DNA from 2 places in the Thioalkalivibrio sp. ALgr1 genome. Region 1 is predicted to be linked to the other one. Evidence: predicted binding sites of a transcription regulator. Region 1 holds the regulator's gene; the other holds the start of a gene.
What was found. The regulator sigma-54, encoded in region 1, starts transcription at its own class of promoters, with help from an activator protein. The targets are predictions, from matches to a motif close to TGGCANGNTNCNTGCTT.
Positions count from the first base shown of each region.

Region 2: the regulator sigma-54 is predicted to act here: its motif matches at 1,724-1,740, upstream of flgB (flagellar basal body rod protein FlgB).

Region 1 covers NZ_KB905132.1:850,622-854,181, forward strand. Annotated here, with positions in the region: gene lptB (LPS export ABC transporter ATP-binding protein) at 1-683, shown strand, start outside; gene F466_RS0104065 (RNA polymerase factor sigma-54) at 742-2,235, shown strand; gene hpf (ribosome hibernation-promoting factor, HPF/YfiA family) at 2,238-2,576, shown strand; gene F466_RS0104075 (PTS sugar transporter subunit IIA) at 2,581-3,051, shown strand; gene hprK (HPr(Ser) kinase/phosphatase) at 3,119-3,560, shown strand, end outside.
Region 2 covers NZ_KB905133.1:173,135-176,694, forward strand. Annotated here, with positions in the region: gene flgE (flagellar hook protein FlgE) at 1-70, opposite strand, end outside; gene F466_RS0105175 (flagellar hook assembly protein FlgD) at 96-767, opposite strand; gene flgC (flagellar basal body rod protein FlgC) at 781-1,200, opposite strand; gene flgB (flagellar basal body rod protein FlgB) at 1,237-1,647, opposite strand; gene F466_RS0105190 (protein-glutamate O-methyltransferase CheR) at 1,828-2,643, opposite strand; gene F466_RS0105195 (chemotaxis protein) at 2,917-3,560, opposite strand, start outside.

The DNA of each region.
Region 1 (3,560 bases):
AGCGTACGGTGCTGGATCGTGTCGACGTCGATCTGGCACCAGGGGAGGTCGTGGGCCTGCTGGGACCGAACGGCGCAGGCAAGACCACCTGTTTCTACAGCCTGGTCGGCCTGATCCGGCCCAATCGTGGCCGCATCACGCTGGGTGACCGGGACATCACCCGGGCCCCGATTCATTCGCGGGCCCGAGCCGGGCTGGGCTACCTGCCGCAGGAGGCCTCGATCTTCCGTCGGCTGAGTGTTTGGGACAACCTGCAGGCGGTGCTGGAGCTGCGCTCGGAGCTCGACCGCCACGAGCGACGCCGCATCGGCGATGCCCTGATCGAGGAGTTCCAGCTGGAGACCGTGCGCCACAGCCCTGGGATTGCCCTGTCCGGGGGCGAGCGTCGCCGCGCCGAGATCGCGCGGGCACTGGCCGGTGACCCGCGCTTTATCTGCCTGGACGAACCGTTTGCCGGCGTGGATCCGATTTCCGTGGGTGATATCCAGGCCGTGATTGGGCATCTGGCCCAGCGCGGGATCGGTGTGCTGATTTCCGACCACAACGTGCGCGAGACCCTCGGAATCTGCGACAGGGCCTATATTCTTAGTGAGGGCCGCATCCTGAGCGCCGGGACCCCGCAGGAGCTGCTGGACGACCCCCAGGTGCGCCGCGTGTATCTCGGAGAAAACTTTCGACTGTGAACATTGATCAGTGTTTCCTTAAGATGATCTTGATGGTCACCATGGACCTCAAACCGCGATGCTGAAACCCGGGCTCAATCTGCAGCTGGGGCAGACGCTGACGATGACCCCGCAGCTGCAACAGGCGATCCGTCTGCTGCAGCTTTCCACGCTGGAGTTGCAGGCGGAGATCCAGCAGGCGCTGGAAAGCAACCCCATGCTCGAGCAGGTGGAGGACGAGGGCGAGGAGGCCCCGCCCGAGCGCCCGGAGGAAGGGGGCGAACGGGTCGACGGGGATCGCATGCAGGCCGACACGGCTGGCGATGACGTGATCCCCGAGGAGTTGAGCACCGACAGTCGCTGGGACGACATCTACGAGCCCGCCCCGAGCCCACGCGGCCTGGACGACCGCGACCCGCTGGAGAATACCTCCGACGGCGAGGACGAGGGCCTGCAGGACCACCTGCTCTGGCAGCTGCATCTGAGCCACCTGACCCCACGAGACCAACGGATCGGGGCGGCGCTGATCGACGCGATCAGCCCGGACGGCTATCTGGACAGTGAACTCGAGGCGCTGGCGGAGATGATCAGCCAGGGCGAAGACGAGCCCGTGGGGGTCGACGAGGTCGAGGCGGTGCTGCACTGGATTCAGCAGTGCGACCCGCTGGGCGTCGGTGCGCGGGACCTGCGCGAGTGCCTGGAGATCCAGCTGCGCCATTTGGCGCCGGATGCCCCGGCGCGTGACGCGGCTCGAGCCATCCTGGAAAACGGCATGGAGAGCCTGGCCAAGCGGGACTACCGAGCCCTGCAGCGCCAGTCCGGCGTGCGCGACCCGGACGAGCTGGCGCGGGCGCTGGACCTGATCCGCACCCTGAATCCGCGGCCCGGTGCCCAGATCAGCGAGTCCACTTCGGAATATGTGGTGCCGGATGTCTATGTCCGCCATGACCGCGATGGCTGGCGCGTGGACTTGAACCCGGAGATTGCGCCGCGCATTCGCATCAACGATCTCTATGCGGGCATGGTGCGGCAGGTCTCCGATGCGCGTGATAGCGCGTTTATGCGCGATCAGTTGCAGGAGGCGCGCTGGTTCCTGAAGAGCCTGCACAGCCGGAACGACACCCTGCTGCGGGTCGCCCAGGCCATCGTCGTGCGCCAGCAGGGGTTTCTCGAGCATGGTGAGGTTGCCATGCAACCGCTGATCCTGCGCGATATCGCCGAGACCCTGGAGATGCACGAATCGACCATCTCGAGGGTGACTACACAGAAATACATGCACACCCCGCGTGGGGTATTCGAGTTCAAGTACTTCTTTTCCAGTCATGTTGGCACAGCCGATGGCGGCGAATGCTCGGCGACCGCGATCCGTGCCATGATTCGGGAATTGATTGGTGGCGAGACCCCGAACAAGCCACTGAGTGATGCAAAACTGGCCCAGATCCTGTCGGATCGGGGCATTAATGTGGCCCGACGCACCGTGGCCAAGTACCGCGAGGCTATGCACATACCGTCTTCCAGCGAACGCCGGCAGATGGCGAGTATGCCCAGTGGAACCAAGCAAAAAGGAGCCTGACCATGCAGATCAACCTGACCGGCCATCACGTCGATATCACCGACGCCCTGCGCGACTACGTGAACGAAAAGTTCGCGAAGCTGGAACGCCACTTCGACAAAGTGATCGACGTGCATGTGGTGCTGACCCACGAGAAAAACCAGAACCTGAACAACAAGGCGGAGGCCAATCTCCAGGTCAGCGGCAATCACATCCACGCCGAAGCCAGTCACGAGGATATGTATGCGGCGATTGATGGCCTGATCGACAAGGTGGATCGTCAGCTGATCAAGCACAAGGAAAAGGTCAAGGACCATCACCGCGCCGAGGGTGCCCAGCGCAACCGCGAACAGGCCCTTTAACGCAATGACCATTGCCGAGCTGATCACCCGCGCCCGTATCCGGCTGGAGCCCGAGTGTTCCAGCCAGAAACGGGCGCTCGAGACCCTGGCCGAGTTGCTGGCCGTCGGCGGCGAGGAGTCCGCCGGCCCGGCCAGCGGGGCCATCTTCGAGGCCCTGTCTGCCCGCGAGAAGCTTGGCTCCACCGGTCTGGGGCATGGCGTGGCCATCCCGCATGGGCGTCTGGCCGAGCTCGATGCCCCCCGGGTCGCGGTCCTGCGGCTGGACCAGGGGGTCGACTTCGACGCCATGGACCACGAACCCGTGGACATCCTGATCGCACTGCTGGTGCCCGAGGCGGCGACCAGCGCGCACCTGGACCTGCTGGCGCAGCTGGCTCGCGGTCTCTCGCAGCCCGACAATATCGCCTCGCTGCGCCGTGCCGGCGACGCGGACGCCCTGGAACGCGAACTGACCCGGGCCTTCGGCGACGCCTGAACATGGCTCTCCCGGCAGTACTTTCTCTCTTACGACGCCCCGTGCCAGCACTGCCGGAGATTCGTGCATGAACGAGGCACTGGGAGAGGGCGGCATCGCGCGCGACATCACCGTAGAGGTCCTGATCCAGGCGATGGGCAATCGCCTGGATCTGCGCTACGTACACGGCGAGCAGGTCGCACCGGATCGCAACCTGGTCGGCGGTGACGGCGACGACCTGCCCCTCGCCGGGCACCTCAACCTGATCCGGCCTAACCGTATCCAGGTGATCGGCGATTTCGAGGCGCGCTATATCGCGCGGCTGAGCGATGATCAGCGCGAGCAACTGATCCTGGAGATGGCCTGCACCGGGACGACCGCGGTGATCTTCGCCGAGGACACCTGCCCGTTCTCGGAGATGCCGGACGTCCCCGATGAGCAGCTGCCGCTGATCTTGTGCTCCTCGACCAGCAGCCACGAGATTATCTCCCTGCTGCGCTATTTCCTGCAGCAGCGGCTGGCCCATTTCG
Region 2 (3,560 bases), on a different contig from region 1:
CGTTGTTGCCGGTGGTCTGCAGATCGGCCTGCGCCGAGTTCAGTCCGCTCAATCCGATATTGAAGGGCATACTGGTCTACCTCCGTTAGAGTCCGTCAGCTGCTGATGCGCCGGACATCCGAGAAATTGATCTCGCCCAGGCCACGGACCATCAGGCCCAGGCTGGAATCGTCGCCTACCGAAACGCTCTCGACGCGGGCGTCGAGGAAGACATCTACTGATTCACTACTGGAACCGCTCTGGGCCGACGCCCGGAATTCATATACGCCCGGGGCCGCAGGCGTCCCGTCATCGCGCAGACCGTCCCAGGTGAATTCCTGCAGCCCCTCACTGGCCGAACCCAGATTCATGCTTCGGATGCGTTCACCCGTGGGGCTGTACACCTCGACCTGCAACTGCCCGGTCGACTGATCCAGATCCACGGCGCCGCGCACCGTGCCATCCGCACCCAACTCGCTGAAGTCGGTTGGGACAAGGACGTCCTTACCCACCAGGGAGGCCGCTTGCAGGGTCTGGCTCTGGCCCATGGACTGAGCGAGTTTCTCGAAGGACTTCGAAAGCTCTTCGATCCCCGTGACGGTCGAGAACTGAGCCATCTGACCGATAAACTCCCCGTTTTCCATCGGTTCAAACGGGTCCTGATTCTGCAGCTGGGTAGTCATCAGCTTCAGGAAATCGTCCTGACCCAGGCGATCCGTCTCCTTGTCGTCCGGCTTGGGACGTGACAGGCCCAAGCGGTCCAGCATTTCGGGTGATATCTGAGTCATGGGAGGCTCCGGTTTAGCCCTGGCCGATCTGCAGCGTTCGCTGCAACAGCTGGCGCGAGGTCTCCATCACCTCGACGTTCGCTTCGTAGTTGCGCGAGGCCGACATCATGTTGGCCATCTCCTCCACCACGCTGATCGCGGGACGGAAGATGTAGCCGTCTTCGTTGGCCTGCGGATGGTTTGGTTCGTAGTGCGCCTGTGGCGGCGCGCGCGACTCATCAATTCCCGCCACCCGCACGCCATTGGAGGCGCCGTTCGGATCGGCCTGGTTCATCACGGTCTGAAACAGCACCTGCTTCGCCCGGTAGGCCTCGTCGGGGTTGGTCGCCACGGTGTTGGCGTTGGCCAGATTCGACGCGACCGTATTCAGCCGCACCGACTGCGCGGTCAGCGCGGAGGCCGAGGTGTTGAACAGATTAAACAGATCACTCACGACATCACTCTCCTGTTCCCAGCGTTGGCGCTCGCATTAGCGCTCGCCCCGCAGAGCATCACGGATGCCGGAAACCCGGCGGTTCAGGAACTCGAGGCTGCTCTGGTACTGCAGGGAATTCTCGGCAAAGGCCGCCCGCTCCAGCTGCGGGTCCACCGTGTTGCCATCCAGAGACGGCTGCGACGGCACGCGATAAAGCGTCTCCATCGACCCGTTGGCACCACCCGCCCCGCCGGCGCCGATATGGCCCTGATGTGTGCTCGCCATCGGCATGTTGCCGCCCTCGCCGGCCGCCGCCTGCAGCACCGAGCGAAAGTCGATATCGCGCGCTTTGTAATTCGGCGTATCGGCATTCGCGATATTCGAGGCCAGCAGCTCCATCCGCTTCGCACGGACGTTCACCGCCTCCGGGAGAATGCCCATCGCCTTGTCGAGAGAGAGACTCATCCGTCGTACCCCGTCCGCCACTGGCGAACTTCAGGTTCCTCGGGACGAAACCGCTTCGCCCCGTACGACAGGGACAAAGCAATTGGTGTGCCACTATGGGCCGAAAGAGGTTGGGAGAGCAGCGCCGAGGGTGGCGCCCGGATCGCGGGAGCGACCGTATGGAAAGGCGGAAAGGGCCGATCAGCCCTTCAGGCGAAGGACGGAGCCGTACTCGGTGCGAACGGTTTCGAAGGCCTGGGTGTAAGGACCCGCTGTCTCGGAAGCGCCAAGAAACAGATAGCCACCGGGATTCATCTGGCGGGCAATTCCGTCAAGAACCTGTCGCTTGGTCTCGGCGGAGAAATAGATCAGCACGTTGCGACAGAACACGATGTCGAACTTGCCCAGCGCCGCATAGCTGTCGATCAGGTTGAGCTTCTGGAAACGGCAGCGGCGCTGGATCTCCGGGCGTACGCGATGGCCCTCCGCCACGGTCTCGAAGAAGCGGGCGCGCCTCGCCTCGCTCAGGCCACGGACGATGCTCAGCCCGTCGTACACCGCGCGCCGGGCATCGTCCAGAATCTTCTCCGAGAGATCCGTACCCAGGATCGATACCGGCACCACACGCTTGGGCCGCGATTCCTCCCACTCGGACGCCACCATCGAGATGCTGTAGGCCTCCTGTCCGCTGGAGCAGCCGGACGACCAGACCTTGATCCCTGCGCCTTTCTCCGCCCGTTCCGGGAGCAGTACATGGCGCAGGATCTCGAACGGGAAGCCATCGCGAAACCAGGAGGTTTCGTTCGTGGTCATCGCGTCGATCACACGCGTGCGCAGGCGCGGGTTGGGTGCCTGGCGCATTGCGTGCAGCAGCTCCGGCACACTCTTGTAGCCGAACTCGTCCAGCAGCCGCGACAGTCGGCTCGACACGAGATACTGACGACTGTCGCCCAGCACCAGGCCACAGCACTCGGAAAGAAAACGCGAGAACTCCTCGTAGTCACGCGAGTCGATCACGAAGTCATCCTTGAAAGTCGACGGTACGGGCGGACGGGCACGTTGATGACGAATCCTTGACAGCGTGTCGGAAAACCCGACTGGGGAACACGCGATCCCCCATGCCGGACGGATGCAGTATACGTGCAACCGCGCGGACGCCGACAGCATCCCAACGGGTGATCGATGCGGCGCGCCATGGCCGCTGATGTTCATGCGGCCGGCAATCCGTTACCGCTTCCATGCCGCCAGGGTCGACTCGGTCGACTAACGCAAACGGCGCAGGCACCGGCATCAGTCCTTGCGGGTCTGGTCAAGCACAGCCTCGGCCAGCTCGTCGGGGTTGAACTTGGACAGGAAGGCGTCGGCCCCGGCACGCTTGACCATATCCGTATTGAACTCCCCACTCAGTGACGAGTGCAGCAGAACCCGGAGGCCTTTCAGGCGATCGTTCGCACGAATTCGAGCGGTGAGGGTATAGCCGTCCATGCGCGGCATCTCGATATCCGAAATCACCAGCTCCACCACCTCGTCCACGGTGCCGGCCTCGGCCTGCTCCTCCAGGAAATCCAGCGCCTCGCGACCATCCTTGAAGACCACGTACTCCCAGCCCAGGCCCTTGATCGCACCCTCGATCTGCTTGCGCGCGACCACGGAGTCATCAACGATCACAATCTTGCGCTGTCCATGCTTGGCGCGTTCTTCCTCGGCCTCCGCGCGCACCGCGTCGGATACCGTGGATGGCAACGGGTTGACGATCGACAGTACCCGTTCGACGTCAATGATCTCGACCAGCTTGTTGTCGATCTCGGTGACCGCCACCAGAAACGACTCGCGCCCGGTCCCACGAGGCGGGGACTTCACGTCTTCCCAGTTAACGTTGACGATCCGGTCGACCGCGGACACCCAGAACCCCTGTACCGACCGGTTGAACTCGG